DNA from 2 places in the Companilactobacillus sp. y65-5 genome. Region 1 is predicted to be linked to the other one. Evidence: predicted binding sites of a transcription regulator. Region 1 holds the regulator's gene; the other holds the start of a gene.
The links. The regulator Rex, encoded in region 1, represses fermentation and respiration genes when NADH is low (regulators of the CRP and FNR family bind a similar motif). The targets are predictions, from matches to a motif close to TTGTGAANTANTTCACAA.
Positions count from the first base shown of each region.

Region 2: ald (alanine dehydrogenase) is a predicted target of Rex. The motif match lies at 8,454-8,471, and genes of this name have one in related genera.

Region 1 covers NZ_BAAJOA010000009.1:88,801-99,155, forward strand. The annotation lists gene AC27FM_RS12295 (DUF368 domain-containing protein) at 1-85, opposite strand, end outside; gene AC27FM_RS12300 (ABC-F family ATP-binding cassette domain-containing protein) at 156-2,072, opposite strand; gene AC27FM_RS12305 (redox-sensing transcriptional repressor Rex) at 2,214-2,873, shown strand; gene manA (mannose-6-phosphate isomerase, class I) at 2,902-3,870, shown strand; gene AC27FM_RS12315 (cation:dicarboxylate symporter family transporter) at 4,086-5,366, shown strand; gene AC27FM_RS12320 (CPBP family intramembrane glutamic endopeptidase) at 5,410-6,036, opposite strand; gene groES (co-chaperone GroES) at 6,170-6,457, shown strand; gene groL (chaperonin GroEL) at 6,509-8,143, shown strand; gene AC27FM_RS12335 (MerR family transcriptional regulator) at 8,308-9,117, shown strand; gene AC27FM_RS12340 (DUF554 domain-containing protein) at 9,191-9,868, shown strand; gene AC27FM_RS12345 (ketopantoate reductase family protein) at 9,979-10,355, shown strand, end outside.
Region 2 covers NZ_BAAJOA010000005.1:105,504-115,858, forward strand. The annotation lists gene AC27FM_RS09735 (PTS galactitol transporter subunit IIC) at 1-522, opposite strand, end outside; gene AC27FM_RS09740 (FGGY-family carbohydrate kinase) at 524-2,011, opposite strand; gene AC27FM_RS09745 (transketolase family protein) at 2,025-2,930, opposite strand; gene AC27FM_RS09750 (transketolase) at 2,983-3,798, opposite strand; gene AC27FM_RS09755 (LacI family DNA-binding transcriptional regulator) at 4,042-5,022, shown strand; gene AC27FM_RS09760 (PTS sugar transporter subunit IIA domain-containing protein) at 5,078-5,506, opposite strand; gene agaD (PTS galactosamine transporter subunit IID) at 5,508-6,326, opposite strand; gene agaC (PTS galactosamine transporter subunit IIC) at 6,316-7,122, opposite strand; gene agaB (PTS galactosamine transporter subunit IIB) at 7,123-7,605, opposite strand; gene AC27FM_RS09780 (GntR family transcriptional regulator) at 7,620-8,327, opposite strand; gene ald (alanine dehydrogenase) at 8,709-9,824, shown strand; gene AC27FM_RS09790 (APC family permease) at 9,830-10,355, shown strand, end outside.

The DNA of each region.
Region 1 (10,355 bases):
AGACACCGGGTAAAATAAACCCAAGGGCAATTATGACACCCTTAAACAACCGGATGAAAAAATTCTCTTGTCGTTTGTTCTGCATATTTTTCTCACAATTTTTTTATTTAGAAATTTCAGAGTATCAAAAATATTATGACATAGCAATTAAAATACTATTGCATGTCCTCAAGTTCCATCGATAATTCAGTCCAGTCATCCTCTAAACTACTTTGTTGTGACTTATTTTCTTCGAGTTCTTTTTGAAAGTCGGCTAGTTTAGTATACGATGACAAGTTCTCTTCTTTAGCCATTTCCAATTGAATCTGTTCATTACGCTTATCTAACTCAGAAATTTGATTTTCCAATTCTTCAACTTGACGTTTTAACTTACGTTCTTGTTTTTGTTGTTCCTTGGATTGTTGATACTTAACCTTCTTTTCACTGACAGTATTACTTTCTTTGACCTCATCAGTTGCTTCTTGCTTCTCAGTAGTCTTCTCGAGATAGTAGTCATAATCACCGAGATAAGTCGTACTTCCACTGGAGCCGATATCGATTACTCTATCGGCAAGTGTATTCAATAGGTAACGGTCATGTGATACGAATAAGACTGTTCCGGCAAAAGTACTCAGAGCGTCTTCCAAGACTTCCTTACTGTCGATATCCAAGTGGTTAGTCGGTTCGTCCATTACTAGAAAGTTGTCGTGTTCCATTGATAATTTGGTCAAAGTCAATCGGGCCTTTTCTCCCCCAGATAATCCGGCAACGGGTTTCAAAACGTCATCACCACTGAATAAGAAAGAACCTAAAGTATTGCGGATTACTTGCTCATCCAATAGGGGATAGTGATCCCAGATTTCATGCAAGACATCTTTTTGTGGATCGAGATTATTTAAGTTCTGATCGTAATATCCGATTTGAACATTGGCGCCAAACTGATAAGTTCCCTTTAATATCGGTATCTGACCGAGAATGGTTTTGAGCAAGGTAGACTTACCGATACCGTTAGGTCCGATGATACCAACCCGTTCACCTTTTTTGACATCCAAATTTATTGGTTCAGACATAACTTGATCTTTTTCATATCCGATGGCGGCGTCCTTGATCAATAGGACATCATTACCACTTTCCTTGTCGATCTGAAATGAGAAGTGAACCGAACCTTGATCAGAACCGGGGCGATCCATAATTTCCATTTTTTCCAACTTCTTACGGCGACTTTGGGCCATCTTGGTGGTTGAAGCACGGACAATATTTTTCTGGATATATTCCTCAGTCTTTTTGATCTCAGCTTGTTGTTCTTCATAATGTTTCCATTCTACTTCTTGGTTCTTTTTCTTTTCTTTCAAATAAAAAGTATAGTTACCAGAGTAGTGGATTGAGGAATGATGATTGATCTCAACAATCTCTGTCACGACTTTGTCCAAGAAATACTGATCATGGGAGATGATGACTAAGGCTCCACGATAGTTCTTCAGATATCCTTCTAACCACTCCACAGTATCAATATCCAAGTGGTTAGTTGGTTCATCAAGTAGCAATATATCATGATGTTCTAGCAACATCTTTGCCATTGCTAGTCGTGAACGTTCTCCACCAGATAGCGTAGATATTTTTTCTTGCCAGACTTCTTCCTCAAAGCCAAAACCTTTGAGAACACTTCTGATTTCGGATTGGTATCCGTATCCATTCTCTTGTCTAAAAGTATTTTGGAGTTGATCATATTGTTTTAAGATCTGGTCATAATCACTGACCGAGTTATCGGCTAATCTAGTTTCTAGCTCGTGCATTTGTTTTTCTTGCTTTTTGAGATATTCAAATACTTGTTCCATCTCATCAAAAATTTTATTGTCACTATTCAATCCTGAATCTTGAGCTAGGTAACCAATATTTGTGTCTTTTTTTAGGGCAATGTTGCCACTGTTATAATTTTCTTGATCGGAAATAATCTTCAATAGTGTTGATTTACCAACACCATTACGACCAACGAGTCCGATTCTACTGTTATCTTGAACTTCAAAACTTACGTTAGAAAAAAGTTTTTTCGTTCCGAAATTTTTGGTTATGCTTTGGGCTTGTAATAAAATCAAGTTAATAAACTCCTTTGTATATTCACAATTTTATCATTAATTAGAATTTTCTGCCTTTTCTAGCCGTAAGCTGTTGCGTTTTTTGTTAATATTAATTACTATTATAGTTAGTGAAACTACGCACATAACGGTGGGATAAATATGACAAAAACAACAGTACCAAACGCAACTATTAAGCGTTTACCAATTTATTATCGATACTTCCAATTCCTAAAGGATGAAGGTACCAAAAAAATCTCTTCAGGTGAACTATCTGAAGGTGTAAAAATTGACAGTGCAACTATTAGACGTGACTTTTCATATCTAGGTGCACTCGGTAAGAGAGGCTACGGCTACGATGTTAATGAACTAGTAGCTTTCTTCAAAAAACTCTTGAATCAAGATAAGAGAACCAACGTTGCCTTAGTCGGCGTTGGTAATTTGGGTAATGCCTTATTAAATTATAACTTTTCTCGTACTAATAATGTGAGAATTGCCGCAGCTTTTGATATTGATGAATCAATCGTCGGCACTGTTAAGAGCGGTGTGCCTGTTTATCATGTCAATGAATTGAAGGAACAGCTCAACTTGCAACAAATCGACGTCTGCATTCTAACTGTATCATCTAATGCAGCACAAACAACAGCTGATTTATTGACAGAGGCAGGAGTTAAGGGAATTCTTAACTTCACACCTGTGATCATTAATGTTCCTAACTCGATTCGTGTTCACTATGTTGATTTAGCGAACGAATTGCAAACGCTGATTTTCTTCTTAGATCGTGATAAGTCACTAGAGGAAGAACAGAGCGAGGATCAATAGAGGCAATACAAAATTGGAGGGTATTTGCATGAGTGAACCATTATTTTTAAAACCGGTTTTTCATAATAAGATTTGGGGCGGACGTCGTTTAGAAACTCAATTCGGCTATGACATCCCTGATGGTGATATTGGTGAGTGTTGGGCCATCTCCGGCCATCCTCATGGTCGCTCTGAAGTGAAGAACGGTGAATTTGCAGGTCAATCTGTGGAGGATTTGTGGAACAGTCATTCAGAATTATTTGGCAATCCCAAGGGAAGAGTTTTTCCTTTGCTCACAAAAATCCTAGATGCCAACGCTAGTCTTTCTGTTCAAGTGCACCCAGACAATGAATATGCTTGGAAACATGAACACGAATTAGGTAAGACTGAGTGCTGGTATATCATCGACGCTGAACCTAATTCATATTTAGTCTATGGACATCATGCAAAAACCAGAGAAGAACTAGACCAAATGATCGAGTCAGGCGACTGGGATCACTTATTGAGAAAAGTTCCTGTTAAGCCGGGTGAATTCTACTATGTACCGAGCGGGACTGTCCATGCCTTAAATAAAGGCATCATGGTACTTGAGACACAACAAAGCTCCGATACGACTTATCGTTTGTACGACTATGATCGTGTAGAAAAGAGCACAGGCAAGAAACGTGAATTACATATCAAACAGTCAGAGGATACTATCACAGTACCTAATGAAGATCCAAAACTAGATATTCAAAGCAAAACAGATGGTGAAAATAAATTTACTACTTTCGTTAAGCCACCAATATCACCCTACTTCTCAGTTTACCGTTGGGAAATAAAAGAACCAGTGACATTGCAACATGACATTGGTAAGTATACGTTGGTTTCAGTTCTCAATGGAGCAGGTCAAATCTCTGTTGATGGCACTGACTACGACTTGAAGAAGGGCGATCATTTGATCGTACCTGCGACAGTTGATTCATGGAATATCAGCGGAGATCTAGATATTATCGCTTCAGAATCTGGTGAAGATTAATAAAATACAGAGCACCTCGCTATTTACCTTATTCGTAAATAGCGAGGTGCTTTTATTGTCTAAAATAAATATAATTTTATTTAGTTGGTGGTTTTTCTGATGTGATTATATTTATATTTAAATTAATTTATCGAAAATTATTAATATTATTTTAATATGATTAAATTTACAAAAGTCTGCTATAATAAAAACCGACGTTTTAAGGGGGCATTAAATTGCAAAAGCAAAAGTTTTTTCGGCTTAGTCTAGGCTGGCAAATCATTATCGGTCTAATTCTAGGTATAGTTCTAGGACAGATTTTCTATCACAACAAGGGCGCTATAACAGTCATGCAAAACATCGGAACGATGTTCATCTCGCTGATCCAAATGATCGTCTTGCCTATTGTTATTTCATGTTTGACGGTTGGTATCGCCAATATGGGTGATATCAGAAAATTAGGCCGTATCGGTTTGAAGACTTTGGTGTACTTTGAAGTTATGACTACTTTGGCTATTATTATTGGTATTGTCGTTGCTAATATCACGCATCCGGGATCTTATATCAACATCCATGAATTGAAGGGTTCAAGCATTTCACAGTATACTGCCTCTGCCACCGCCGCAAAGCACTCAGGTATCTGGTCAGTCTTGATGAGTATCATCCCAACTAATATTTTTGCGGCAATGGGTAAAGGTGACATGTTACCAGTCATCTTCTTCTCAGTTTTATTCGGTTTAGGAACGGCATCACTCGGTAAGGAAGGTAAAATAATCACTGACTTACTGAATGCTGTCGCTAATGTAATGTTTAAAGTAACGAATTGGGTCATGCGTACGGCTCCGATCGGTGTCTGTGCGTTAATCGGTGTAACAGTCGCTGAGATGGGATTCGATTCTCTGAAGCCGTTAGCATTGTTTATCATTATTGCTTATGCAACTATGGCATTCTTCGTTTTCGTCATCATGTATTTTGTCGGTAGACTATTCCATGTAGATTTCTTTGAATTATTTAGAATCATCGAGAACGAATTTGTGCTAGCATTCACCACTGCCAGTTCTGAGGCCGCTCTACCTAAGATGATGGATAAGATGCAAAAATATGGAGCAAGTAAGGGTATCGTTTCATTTGTTATCCCTACTGGCTATACGTTCAACCTTGATGGTTCAGCTATTTATCAGTCGTTGGCAGCCTTGTTCTTGGCACAGGCATATCATATCAACTTATCGATCGGTCAACAGATCACGTTGATAGTTGTCTTGATGCTAACTTCAAAAGGTATGGCAGGTGTTCCAGGAGCTTCATTTGTCGTTCTCTTGGCCACTGTATCGACGATCGGTGTTCCTATGCAAGGATTAACATTTATCGCTGGTATCGACCGTCTAGTCGATATGGGACGTACCGCAGTTAACGTTGTTGGTAATTCACTCGCTACGATTATTATCGCTAAGAGTGAAAATGAATTCGATGACGATAAGCGGCAAAAATACGTTTCTGAATATAAGCGCGGAATGTAAAAAAAATAGTGAAAATCTCTTTAATGAGGTTTTCACTATTTTTTTATCTCATGCTGATCATAACTACTAAGGTATTCATCACAAGATGACTCCCGGCACTAACGTAAATATTTTTTGACTTGTAATAAATAAACGAGAACCATAATCCCATGGCGACGTAGACTAAGAATCTAGTATCTTGATGCATGAAGGCGAAGAAGAGCGCAGAGATCAATGCTGCCCAATAAATATTAGTCGGCTTGATCAGGTTGGAGAAAAAGACACGTCTAAAAATTATTTCCTCCATGATCGGTGCACAGATGAGGACGTAGGCTAAGTAATATGGATAGGCGTGAATCAGCGTCAGCATTTGTAGCGTATTAGCTGAATCTGTCGATGCATGGAAGAGCTGCTGATCAACGAAGCCAATGCCTAATTGGATGATCAAGGCTCCGACCGTACCGACGATGATCCACTGTAACTTGTGATTCAAGTCGGTAGGTTCTTCTAGTTCGTTTGGAGAACTTTTTTGAGTTAAAAAAATCATAGTTCCCGTAGCCAAAATTGCTGCCAAAGTCAAAATAATAAAATAGGCTGAACCGGTTAGCTTGATTAGTGACAAGAACGATCCAATAAAGAGCAGGACTACGTATGTGGCGAGTGTTAAAAATTGATTTGTTGAATATTTCATAATTTCTCCCGTTTTTTCTAAAGGTAAATACTTGCATGTTCACAATAAAATGTTAATATAAAACATGTGATTAGCACAACAGAACATGGAGTGCTAAATTTAAAATAAATATTAATCATCGGAGGCATTCAAATTGTTAAAACCACTTGGAGACAGAGTTATTGTAACAGTCGATAAAGAAGAAGAGAAGACAGTAGGTGGCATTGTTCTTGCAAACAACGCTAAAGAAAAGCCACAAACAGCTGAGGTTGTTGCTGTGGGTGAAGGCTCAATAACAGAAGATGGAAAGACATTACCAATGCACATCAAGGTTGGCGACAAAGTACTTTTTGATAAGTATGCTGGCTCAAATGTTAAGTTTGATGACACTGATTATTTAATCTTACACGAAAAAGACGTTATGGCAATTGTTGAAAAATAATAGAAACTAAATGAGAAGTTAAAAAAACAAAATTTATTGGAGTGTAAAAGTATGGCAAAAGAAATTAAGTTTTCAGAAGATGCACGTTCAAGAATGCTAGATGGTGTTAATAAACTAGCTGACACAGTTAAGACAACTATCGGACCTAAAGGTAGAAACGTTGTTCTTGAAAAGAGTTATGGTTCACCGGAGATCACAAATGATGGTGTTACTATTGCTAAGAGTATTGAGCTAGAAGATCATTTCGAAAATATGGGAGCAAAACTTGTTTCTGAAGTTGCTTCAAAGACAAATGATATCGCTGGTGATGGTACTACTACTGCTACTGTCTTGGCTCAAGCAATCATCAAAGAAGGTATGAAGAACGTTACTGCTGGTGCTAACCCAGTTGGTATCAGAACAGGTATCGAAAAGGCTACTGCAGCTGCTGTAGATGAATTACATAAGATTTCACACAAGGTTGCTGGTAAGTCAGATATCGCTCAAGTAGCCTCAGTTTCATCAACTAGTGAAGAAACTGGTAAATTGATCGCTGACGCTATGGAAAAAGTTGGTAATGATGGTGTTATTACTATCGAAGAATCAAAGGGTATTGATACAACACTTGATGTTGTTGAAGGTATGCAATTCGATCGTGGATATATTTCACAATACATGGTTACTGATAACGACAAGATGGAAGCAGACTTAGACAATCCATACTTATTGTTGACAGATAAGAAGATTTCAAATATTCAAGATATCTTGCCACTATTACAACAAATCGTTCAACAAGGTAAGTCATTGTTGATCGTAGCTGATGATATTGATGGTGAAGCATTACCAACACTTGTTTTGAACAAGATTCGTGGAACATTCAATGTTGTTGCTGTTAAGGCACCTGGCTTCGGTGATCGTCGTAAGGAACAATTACAAGATATCGCCACATTAACTGGTGGTACAGTGATTACTTCAGATCTTGGACTTGAACTAAAAGACACAACAATGGATCAATTAGGTCAAGCTGGTAAAGTTACAGTTACAAAGGACAGCACTACGATCGTTGAAGGAGCAGGCGACAAGGATGCTATCAACGAACGTGTTGAAACAATCAAGAAGCAAGTTGCTGAAACAACTTCAGACTTTGATCGTGACAAGTTGCAAGAACGTCTTGCTAAACTTGCTGGTGGTGTTGCTGTTGTCAAAGTCGGTGCTGCTACTGAAACAGAATTGAAAGAACGTAAGTACAGAATCGAAGATGCTCTCAATGCTACACGTGCTGCCGTTGAAGAAGGTTACGTTGCCGGTGGTGGTACAGCACTTATGAATGTTATCGAATCAGTTAAGGCTGTTAAGGGTGAAGGCGATGTACAAACTGGTATCAACATCGTAGTTAGAGCTCTTGAAGAACCAGTTCGTCAAATCGCTGAAAACGCTGGTCTTGAAGGTTCAGTAATCGTTGAACACTTGAAGCAACAAGACAATGAAGTTGGTTACAACGCTGCTACTAACAAGTGGGAAAACATGGTTGACGCCGGAATCATCGACCCAACTAAGGTTACACGTTCAGCTCTACAAAATGCTGCCAGTGTTGCTGCATTGTTGTTGACAACTGAAGCAGTCGTTGCTGACAAACCTGAACCAAAAGATGCTCAACCAGCTGCAGGCGCAAACCCAGCAGCCGGCGGTATGGGCGGTATGATGTAATCTAGCTTTACAGAACAAAGTTCCAAGCTTCAAAAAAACTTAAACAAACTACTAAAAGAGTTACTTAGACAATAACTTGAATATAAAAATGACCATCCCTATACCAACATGGGAGTGGTCATTTTTTTGTATGCTAAAATTAAGTTCAAAGTGAGGTAATAGCTATGAATCAATTGTTCACGATAGGACAGTTATCAAAATTGTTTAATATTAAGATCCCCACACTGCGTTACTATGACGAAGTTGGTTTATTGAAGCCGGCCAAAGTGGACGCCAAAACTCACTATCGCTATTATTCGACGGAACAATTTGAACGATTGAACGTCATCAAGTATTTTCGTGCCTTGAACTTATCGATTGAATCGATCAAAAAATTTTTTGATGCTAGAGATATATCTACTCTGGAGAATATTTTACGAGAGCAGCAGTCACGGGTTAACGAACAGATTCGGGTGTTGCAATCGGTCAATAAGCGAATCAATACCAGACTGACACAAGTTGAAAGTGCCGAACAAGCAGTACTGGATCAAGTGGAATTAGTCAATCTCCCAAAAATACCAGTGATATATTTGCGACAAGATTATCAATTGAGTGAAGATATTGAACTGCCATTAACGACGATGCGCAGACAATATGACTTAGACCAATCGATTTTTTTAGGTAAAATTGCCCTGACCATGAGCCGAGATAATTTGATGGCTAATAAATTTACTCAATACAGCGGTATATTGTTGATTTTGGAGTCTGGTGATGAAGGTGAAGCCACCGCCATGTTACCAGCTGGTTCCTACTTGCGGATCAGATTTCATGGGACTCACAATAATGCCGCTGAATCTTATCGTCGATTGATCAGTTTTTGTGAAGAGCACTTACTGACGATAATTGGTAATGCAGTGGAGACAGCTCTGATAGATTATGGTATTACCAACGATTATTCCAAATATGTTACGGAAATCCGTGTTCCCGTCCGATAGATGGTTGACCCTCTAGTTACTTGAGAGTTTATATTTTAATTATTGAATTTTTTATGTGAGGGATAACAATATTATGATAGGAACAATATTCAACGTAATAATGATTCTGGTAGGAAGTATCATTGGAAGATTTCTGCACAAGGGCATCAAACCAGAATATCAAAAAATTTTGACGCAGGGATTGGGTCTAGCTGCAATGGTGATTGGAGTAAATGCAGTAGTTCAGCATATGCCTTCCAGTAAATACCCAGTCTTATTCATTGTCAGTTTGGCAGTGGGCGGTTTATTCGGCCAGTGGGTGAACTTACAGGCTCACTTCGACCACTTAGTCGGTAAATTTTCAGGAGGTAACTTAGCAGAGGGATTAGCAACTGCGATTTTGCTGTATTGTATTGGTTCGCTGTCGATCTTAGGACCGATCGAAGCTGCCTTGAAGAAAGATTACACTTTCTTGTTTACTAATGGGATGTTAGATGGCATCACTTCGATCGTTTTGGCATCGACTTTTGGGCTAGGGATAGCTCTCGCAGCGATCGCTGTATTCGTTTGGCAAGGTAGTATCTATGCCATTGCATTTTTCCTACAAGGTGCCATCAATACTAGTATGATCAACGAATTAACCATCGTCGGTGGGATCTTGATTTTAGCTTCAGGATTAGGGTTGTTAGAGATTAAAAAAATCAGTGTCCTTAATCTACTCCCGTCATTATTGATTCCAATAATCGTTGTACCAATAATACAATTATTCTAATAATATAACTCGATGAAGACACCTTGTATAACTATTTTATTAAACTACGTTGACATTAATTAAAAAAAGACTAATATTATGTAACAATATAATATTGGAGGCGAAGTTTTATGAATTATGGAGTACTAGGTGCAGGAGCCATGGGCTTACGATATGGAGTTTTATTACAAGAAGCAGGATTCAATGTTGATTTTGTTGATATTTGGGATACACAAATTAACAAGGTCAAGGAACAAAATGGCGTTTTTGTTTCAAGAGATGGAAAAGACAAACACCTGGTGCCGATTAATATTTACTCTCCAGAAGAATATTCAGGTAATCCCGATGTTTGGATCGTATTCGTGAAACAAATGCAATTAGCTGACGCTTTGAAACGTGCCAGTCATTTGTTTACTAAGGAGCAATACGTTGTTGCCCCGATGAATGGTATGGGACACATTGAAAAATTAGACAATTACTTCGATACTGATAAAGTCATCAGTGGAAC
Region 2 (10,355 bases), on a different contig from region 1:
ACCTTTTAGGTTAAATTCCTTTTGTATTCGAGGAGCCGTCCAATCAGCAACTTTTAGCAGTAATACGAATAATGCAATCATGATGATAACTGAAAGGATGAAATTATGAGTGATTGCAAGTACTACAGCGCCGCACACTAAGAAAATCCAATAATTAAAAATATCAATATCGATAGTCTTAGTAAATTTAACTGCAAATAACAATAGATTAATTATTAAGAAGGAGAATACTGCAACCGGCATAAGTACAGAACCCCATCCGATTGTAGATGAGTTAGCCCATCCGGTATCAAGTATAGTTAAATGTACCCCAAATCTTTTAACCATTGCATGTGTTGCGGGACCCAAGCTATCTAGTAACAGATTGATAACGATATTTAAGCCTGTGAAACCAACTCCGACTAAAAGAGCGGCTTTAAAAGCTTTGCCTATTTTTACCCTAAAAATCAATCCAACAATGAAAAAGATTATCGGCATTAATACGGCGGCACCCAGTGAAATAATCGTATTAAAAAATTCCATCTCACTTATCCTCCGTTTGACATACTTTTCTTACCGCTTTATTCCAACCATCTAGTAAGTTATTACGTTCTTTTTCATTGATTTCATTATTATAGTTACGATAATTAATAATCTCTTCTAAATGAATTTCGTTATACACTCCTAAAGCTTTACCTGCACAGTAGGCCACACCAAAAGCACTAAATTCCTCCATATCTGGAACACAAACATCAACATTAGTTATATTACTTTGAAATTGCATTAAATAATTATTAGCCGTAACACCACCATCAACTTTTAGTACTGAAGTTTTTTTATTCATTTCTTTATTAATAAGTGAAAGAATATCTTGTATTTGATATGCAATGGAGTTTAAAGACGCCTTAATAATTTCAGATTTACCAGTGGTACGTGTCATACCTGTCAATGTTGCGGTAGCTTTAGAATCCCAATATGGTGCACCTAATCCTGAAAATGCTGGTACAAGATAGGTTCTGTCATTAGGTATAGCTTGCAATGCATACTTCTCTGCTTCCTTGGCGTTATCAAGTAATTTGACGTCTTCGACAAGCCACTTAATTACCGCACCTGCGTAGTTAATATTACCCTCAGCAACATAATTTAGTTTATCTCCTAGTTTCCAACCGATAGAAGTAACAATATTATTAGAAGCTACCGGTTTATCTCCAATATTCATCATTACTGATGAGCCAGTACCAATAGTTGCCTTTACATCACCCTTATTCCAACACCCTTGTCCATATAATGCGGCTTGAGAATCCCCTAACATACAGTGGATAGGTACCGGATTATCTAAAACACCATCAAAATCAGTATATCCAAATAAGGAATTTGATGATTGAATCTCAGGAAGCGCTTTCATTGGTATGTTAAAAATATCACAAAGTTCCTTATCCCAAGAGACATCATTAATATTTAATAATTGAGTACGCGAGGCATTAGAAGGCTCTGTTTTAAAACTCTTTCCTTTGGTTAATCTATACAACAACCAAGAATCTATAGTTCCTAAGCACAATACATCCTCTTTGGCGGCTTCATCTACTTCTGGAATATTATGGATCATCCACGAAAACTTGGCCGCTGAAAAGTAAGGGGATAATTGCATTCCTGTCTTAGACTTAACTACTTTTTCGTAACCCTCAGAACTAATTTTATCTACTACATCTGTAGCACGTGAATCTTGCCAGACAATTGCCTTAGTGAGTGACTCACAAGTATCTTTGTTCCAGGCAGCAGCCGTTTCACGTTGATCAGAGATTCCTACACCAACAATATCAGATTGTTCAACATGAGATTTAGATACCAATTCTTTTATCAGAATAATAATATTACTATAAATCTCTTCAAGATCATGGCTAACCCATCCCTCATCATTTATTAACTGTGCATGAGATTTAGTTTTTTTCAAAACAATATTACCCAGTTCATCAAATAACAAAGCTTTTGTTCCTTGAGTACTTTGATCAATGCCAATAATATATTTTCCCATTTTCTTATCCCTTCTAGTTCAATATAGAATTAATTGTTTTAGCTACATCCAGACCATCGATTCCATAATAATCAAATACATCACTTTGCTTTCCACCAATTACAAATTCATCTGGAAAACCAACTATCTTCAATTTCGTCTTCTTATTAGATGACATCTCTTCGGCTATCGCCGATCCTAGACCACCATATACGCTATGTTCTTCGATACTCACAAGTAAATCATGTGTACTTGAAAGTTGAGTGATAAGTTCTTTATCTAACGGCTTAATAGATGGCATATCTACTACTGTTGCATCAATTCCATAATTTTTTAAGTTATCCGCTGCATCCAATGCTACTTGAGCAGTCTCGCCAGAACCAATAATGGCTACTTGACTACCCTCCCTTAAAACATTGCCCTTACCATAAGTAAATGCTTCATCAACAGAATTATATATATCTGATAAAACCTTTTTACCAATTCGAATATATGCTGGTTTCTCTGAATGTGATAAATAATCAAACAATGCTTCAGTTTGATATTGATCTGATGGCATATATACTTCTAGATTGGGCAAAGCTCTTGTTATTGCTAAATCTTGTAAAGAGTGATGAGTTGCTCCCAAATCGCTATAACTGTTTCCTCCACTAATACCAACTAATTTAACGTTTGAATTTGAATACGCTACGTCCACTTTCACTTGTTCAATACTACGCATGGTCAAGAAAGCAGCTGGGGATACCGCAAATGTACGTTTTCCTTCATGTGCCATTCCCGCACTTATTGTTACCAAGTCTTGTTCTGCTATCCCAATTTCAATTATTTGATTCGGTAACTCTTCAGCAAAGGGATTCAAAGAACCTGAACCACGTGAATCGCTTGTCAGTACATACAAATCTGAATTATTTTTACCTGCTTTAATAAGCTCATTGCACATTACTTCTCCTGCTTTACGACCTGTAATCTTTGTTTCCAAAATATTTTCCTCCCTACTTTTTTATTTTTTCAAGCTCTTCAACCGCCTGTTCAAACTGTTCTTTAGTTGGAACCTTATGATGCCATTCGGCTCTATTTTCAGCAGGTTTTAGACCTCTTCCCTTAACCGTGTGAGCAATTATCATAGTTGGACGATTTTTTTGAGGTTCGATTTCGAGTGAATTCACAATATCACTCATATTGTTTCCGTCTATTTCCATAACATTCCATCCAAATGCTTCATATTTATCTTTTAAGGGAGATGATTTCATTACATCATCTGTAGATCCTGTAATTTGTAGACCATTATTATCAATAATTGCTGTCAAATTATCCAGTTTGAAGTTACTGGCCGCCATAGCAGCTTCCCATACTGAACCCTCTGCTTGTTCACCGTCACCCATCAAAACGTATATATGATGATTTTGAGCACTTTTTTTTGCCGACAGTGCCATTCCGACTCCCAACGCTAACCCGTGACCCAAAGAACCTGTATTCATTTCAATTCCGGGTACCTTATTATTCGGATGTCCAATTAATGGAGAATTTAGTGTGGAATAAGTATCTAGTTCATTTTTGGGAAAATACCCTTTATCTGACAAAATACACCATAAATTTTCAACGGCATGACCCTTACTTTGAATATAACGATCACGATCAATCCAATCTGGTTTAGATGAATCTTCATTCATGATTTGATAATATAACGCAACTAAAATATCCGTACACGATAAATCAGATCCAGTGTGTCCTGTCCCTGAATTATAAATAAGCGTCAATACGTTCTCCCTAATCTCTGCGGCTTTCTTCTGCAACTCTTCAATACTCATTTTTAAATTCTCCTTTCTTTGTGATAAGTTTAACATCATAACTAAAAAAATCAATAGACTTTTAGTTCTTTTTTAGTTAATAAATTCAAAGTTATTTATTTTTCAGTGATTTACGTTATAATAATAACAATTGAAACATATGTGTAATCATCCAATCTATTTAACTAACTAAAATTGAATTTATTTTTTAGTTACACTTTATTGAATAGAATTGTTATTATATTTAAGCGAGGAATATAAATAATGAAATTAGAAGATATAGCCAAGCTTGCCAACGTTTCCATATCGGCAGTTTCTTTGGCTCTTAATGATCGTCCCGGAATAAGTGACAAAACACGGAAAAATATTTTAAATATAGTTAAAGATAATGGATATAACCCACCACGTAACTCCAAAATAAATTTGAGGAAAATAAACGTTATCATCACTCAAGACGAACTCACCAATCAAAATGTTTATTACAGCTTATTTAATTCACTTAGTGTATTGGGCAAAAAATCAAAATTGATATTTACAATGCAATTCATTGAACAAGATGACATCATAAATAGTTTAGAATCCGAAAAAATATCGAAAAAAAATGATGGAATAATTATTATTTCTAGTAATATTCCATCTGATTCATTAAATTATTTAGATAATTATGAATTGCCTGTTCTACTAGTAAATTATCCAGATCGAAGCACTGGAATAACTTCCATATCCATTGATTTTTATTACAGTGGGTTTTCATCAGCAGAATTTGCTACAAGAAACCATAAAAAAATCGGTCTAATCGCCTCCAATAACTTTGCATTAGCAACAAATCAACTTAATCAGGGTGTAAATGATTATATTTCTAAAAATAAAGATAGTATAAAATTTAATACATTATATAAATCACCAACAACTACCGAAGATTACACAAAGGAATTCAGCCAACTGATTTCTAACAATAGTTTACCCTCCTGTTTTTTGTGTGATACTGATATTCAAGCAATAAATGTTATCCGTACAGCTAGACAAATGAAGTTATCTGTACCAAATGATATTTCAGTCATTGCCTTGGAAAACTTTACGGATAATCACAATATAATACCTAGTTTAACTAGAACCGGAATTTCCTTAGACTTCTTCAGTCAGCAGATAGATTCATTGCTATCATCCATGTTCTCATCAGATTTCTCTCCTATGAGAATATTATTACCAACCAAAATAATTTATGGCGAATCCTTTAAGAACTAAAAAAGCGTTATACCAGTTCGAAAACTGATATAACGCTTTTTTAGTTTTAATTGAATTAGATTCCGTCGTCTTCGGCGTCCGCTTCAAATTTATTTTCTTTATGCACGAATAATTGAGTTTGAGACTTACTAGTCTCGACGAGTTTCTCTGCTAGCTCTGATGCATTGCCATCAAAGGAAGATAATTGTAGACCTATCTCCATCAATGACCCTACATTACAACCGCATGTAACTTGAATATCCTTATCGCTACTCATACTTAACTTGACGGCTTCTTTAAAGGGGGTGCCACCGAGCAGATCACAGAAGAAGACTACTGCATCGTCATCTTGGATCTCTTCAGTAAATTTTGCGGAAAGGTTTGTTTCATTCATATCTCCAGTGAAATCAATAAAACTAACTCCAGGTAATTGGCCCGCTAGAAGTTTGACCGTTGAATAAATTCCTGAAGCAAAATTTCCGTGTCCCGTAACAACAATTTTCATTTTACAAGACTCCTAACCATGATAGAGCAATAGCCAAAATAAAAGTAACTAGAATCAAGACTACTGGACTAACGTTCTTCTTCTTGAGTAACCAATACAATAAGAATGTATAACCTAATGGAAGAATATTAGGGAAAATACGGTCAAAGAATTCTGTTTGGAGCGCGATCGTATGACCAGCTGTAACTGGTATCTTAGTCTTAACCGTGATCTGAACATATGTTGCGATCAAACCACCGATAACTGTACAACCTAGGACACTAGCTGCATGTGAAACGATTGCTGAATTCTCACGGATCTTCGAAATGGCCTTAGTACCGGTGGTATATCCTAAACGAGCGATCGGAATACGAGCAAAGAACATTGCTACATAAACGATGAAGAAGATCAGTGGTCCTAAGATACTTCCTTGTTTAGCAAATGATGCTGTGATACCAGCAACAATAGGTAGAATTGTGAACCAAGTGATGGCATCACCAATCCCAGCTAAAGGACCGAACAAAGCGATTCTCAAACCATCAATAGTTGAACGTTTCTCACCGTTTTCTTCCAACGATGCTTCCAATCCCATCAATAATGGGGCTGCATAGTTGTTAGTATTGATGAATTGCAAGTTAGACTTCATGGCTTCTGCCAAGCCCTTCTTGTCTTCTCCATAAATCTTCTTCAATGAAGGTATCATGGCTAAAGTCCAACCATCAGCCTGCATTCTTTCGTAGTTCATAGCTGACTGGTTGTAAATCGATCTAATACCTAGCATGCTGACGTCATGCTTAGTTAGTTTTCCTCTTGTTGGAGTTTCTGATTTTTTAGATTCCATCTTCGTCGTCTCCTCCATTTGAATTTTCCATAGCTACTTTCAACTTCTTATCGTTTTCTGCATCACGTTTGCTTCTATTGTATTCGATCAAAGCTAGCGCAACACCGATAACGGCAACAGGCATCAAGTTTCCAAACTTAATGAAGCAAGCGGCTGTGAATCCGATCAATAAATATGGAACGTAACGTGCTTTTAACATACTCTTTAGTAACAAACCAAAACCAACGGCAGGTAAGATACTACCAGCGATCTCAAATCCATGACTCAACCATACTGGCATGGCATTAACTAATGATTTCATTGGACCTTGTGCACCATAGACACACAAGAAAGCAATGATACCGTATGTCAAACCAACGATCCATGTTGGCAATAACGCTAGATTAGTGAATTTCTTTGTTTCGCCCTTTTCAGCATATGTATCAAGCTTCTTTGTCAAAACTGAGAACGCTGAATAGTAGAATAAGATAATATATTGCATCAAGATACTAAATGGTAAGGCTAATCCAATAGCCGTAGCCGGGCTCTTACCAGTTGTATAAGCTAACACAACGGTCATGATACCAGCCATGATTGGGTTAGGCGGCTGGGTTCCACCAACCGGAGTTAAACCAGCAAAGGCTAGTTCAGTTAGTCCGGCTGCAACGATACCCAAAGTAATGTTTCCTAAAATAAGTCCTGTAATGGTACAAACTATCATTGGTCTGAAGATATAAAAACCTTCCCACCAAAAGTCAATACCAGAAATAATAGCGAACAGACCGATCAACAGTCCTTGCATCATTGTAACTTGCATCTAGATCACTTCTTCCAATGGTTGTTTTTTGTCCTCTGGTACTTCTTGAACGTATACGTTGGCACCTTTGTCAGCACATGCCTTTAAGTCCTCTTTGTCTTTGTCATCCATGTACGTATACTTAGTAACTTGTTTTTTACCATCTGAGAAGTGCATATTACCAATATCAATATTCTTGATCGGAACTCCACCCTCAACTAATTTACGTGCATCCTCTGGTGTACGAACAACGATAAAAATCTTTTGTCTGGCACTGGCACGATGAATATTATTAATAGTCTTTTCGATTGTCCAGAAACGGATTCCAACACCTGAACTGTCAGCCGTAGCTGCCATAAGTTCTTGTTGTAGTGGATCGTTAGCTGTATCGTCGTTCGCAACTAACAGTAAATTAGCACCAACAGATGAAGTCCATACGACACCCACTTGTCCATGGACTAATCTGTTATCAATTCTAGTTAATACAATATTAGGCTCACCCATAACAATTCCTTCTTTCACTTAATTAAAAACATGATCAAATCCCTAACAACAATCGATTGACTGTAATAAATGAATTTCCCATCCTCGATACCCTTGGTAGTGACGTTAACCATTGGATCTCCAACGTTTAAATCAAAGATCTTACGATTTTTACTAGTAGCCAAGCTGGCTTCAGTCTTCGAAGAAAACTCAGCTCGCATGTCATATCGCTTCGCCAAAAAGGGAATCAGATCCTTGCTCAATATTTCATTTTTGTGAATCATTGGGAAGCTATCAAACGGCAAAAAGACCTTTTGATTAAAAACCGGCACGTCATCCGCTAAGTATAAGTATTGGAGTGAATAGAGATAATCATCTTCACTCAAGCCTAACTCTGTCCTGGAACGTTTCTCAGTACCATCAACGTTTACGGCGAAGTTTTCCAACTCTATCGTTGGTATAGCGCCCATCTTCTCGATCATCTTAGGAACGTTCAGATAGCTTATTTCCAAATCAGATTCGTCTTTCGACATTACGAAAGACCCTTGACCTTGTTTCTTGTAAATGTATTTCTTATTTTCTAACTCTGTCAAAGCACGTCTGACAGTGATTCTCGATACGTTATACAACTCTCCCAGTCGTTGTTCCGACGGCAATTTGCTATTCTCGGGTAGCTGTCCCGATTCAATTTGCCGAATCAACTTGTTCAACATACTTTGATACAGTGGCATTGTATGACCCATAGGAATTCCTCAACTTGTTATATTATTATAACAACCACGACCTTATTAAAGCACCATGACATCATGATGTCAACGCTTCCATGAAATGTGTTGTTATTTTTTTCTAATCATTTTCTAATATGGCACTTGTGCACTTTTTATCAAAGATTTAGTTCACACGTAACATATTGCTGAATATTCTAGTTTATAAGTAAATAATTGCTAGTTATTAATATATTTAATGAGTTATAATTTTTTTTTAATAGATTAACTATTGGTATATATGGTTCTAGCTTCATTTGTGAAATAATCACTTACCATTTCGGTTGTGAAAGCGCTTTACTCCTGCTATACTGCACTTGTATTTAGAAATTGTTTACACAAATTCAAGGAGGACTCATCATGAAAATTGGTATACCTAAAGAAATAAAGAACCAAGAAGAACGTGTGGGAGCAACACCCGCTGCAGTATCAGATTTGATTAGATCCGGCCACCAAGTTATTGTGGAAACCGGTGCAGGTGTTGGATCAGGTTATCCTGACCAACAATATCTAGACATGGGTGCAGAAATCAAAACTGCCGAAGATGCTTGGGCTTGCGACATGGTTATCAAAGTTAAGGAACCATTGAAGTCAGAATACAAGTATTTCCGTGAAGATCTAATTGTCTATACATATCTACATTTAGCAGCAAACAAAGAATTAACTGAAGCATTGCTCGAAAAGAAAGTAACAGGTGTTGCTTATGAAACAATGGTAGGACCAAACGGTGGATTGCCACTATTGGTACCTATGAGTGAAATTGCTGGACGTATGTCAGTTCAAGTTGGCTCACACTTCTTAGAAGAACCTGCTCAAGGTAAAGGTCTCTTACTCGGTGGTGTACCAGGAGTTAGACGTGGTGAAGTAACAATTATCGGTGCAGGTACAGTTGGATTCAACGCTGCCAAGATCGCCGTTGGAATGGGCGCAAATGTTACTATCCTCGACATCAATACTGCTAGATTAGCAGAATTAGAAAACATCTTTGATGGTAAGATTCAAACATTGATGTCAACACCTCACAACATTGCCAAATGTGTTGAAAAATCAGACTTAGTTGTTGGTGCTGTATTGATCCCTGGAGCAGCTGCGCCTAAACTAGTTACAGAAGAAATGATCAAGAGCATGGAACCAGGTTCAGTAGTCGTTGATATTCCTATCGACCAAGGTGGAATCTTCGAAACTAGTGAACGTGCTACAACTCATGACGACCCAATCTATCTTTCACATGGAGTTGTTCATTATACAGTTGCTAACATCCCTGGTGCTGTTCCTAAGACAGCAACTGAAGCTCTATCAAGTGCTACTATCTCATATGCAGTTAAGATTGCAAATCTTGGATTGGCTAAAGCAGCTCAAAATAATACTATCTTTACTGGAATCAATACATACAAAGGTGAACTAACAGAAAATGCTGTGGCTGAAAGTCTAAACATTCCTTACAAAAAATTTGAAGCCTTAGATCCTGTTCACTAGAACTCATGAATGAGAAAATAGATGTCCACGCCCTCTTACATGATCGTGTGGAAAGAAAGAAGACACTAGGTCTATTTGATCTGTCGATTCTCGGTATTGGAGCGATCATCGGAACTGGTATCCTTGTATTAACTGGTATCGTTGCCGCTACTGACGCTGGACCAGGTGTTATTTTCTCTTTTCTTATAGCCGCACTAGCTAGCGGTTTGATCGGTTTATGTTATGCGGAGTTGACCACAAGCATTCCTAATTCAGGAAGTGCCTATGTTTATGCTTGGGTTTCTATCGGGCAAACCGTTGCCTTCTTTGCCGGATGGACTCTGTTAGGAGTATACATAACTACCACAGCAACTGTTGCCAACGGTTGGACGGGTTATGTCAGTTCTTTCTTAAACGAATTCGATATCACTATTTCCAATAACTTATTGAATTCACCTTCTAACGGCGGTCTGATAAACTTGCCGGCGGTTATCATGATTTTCTTAGTAACCTTTGTACTCACACGTGGAACTAGCGAAAGTAAATGGTTGA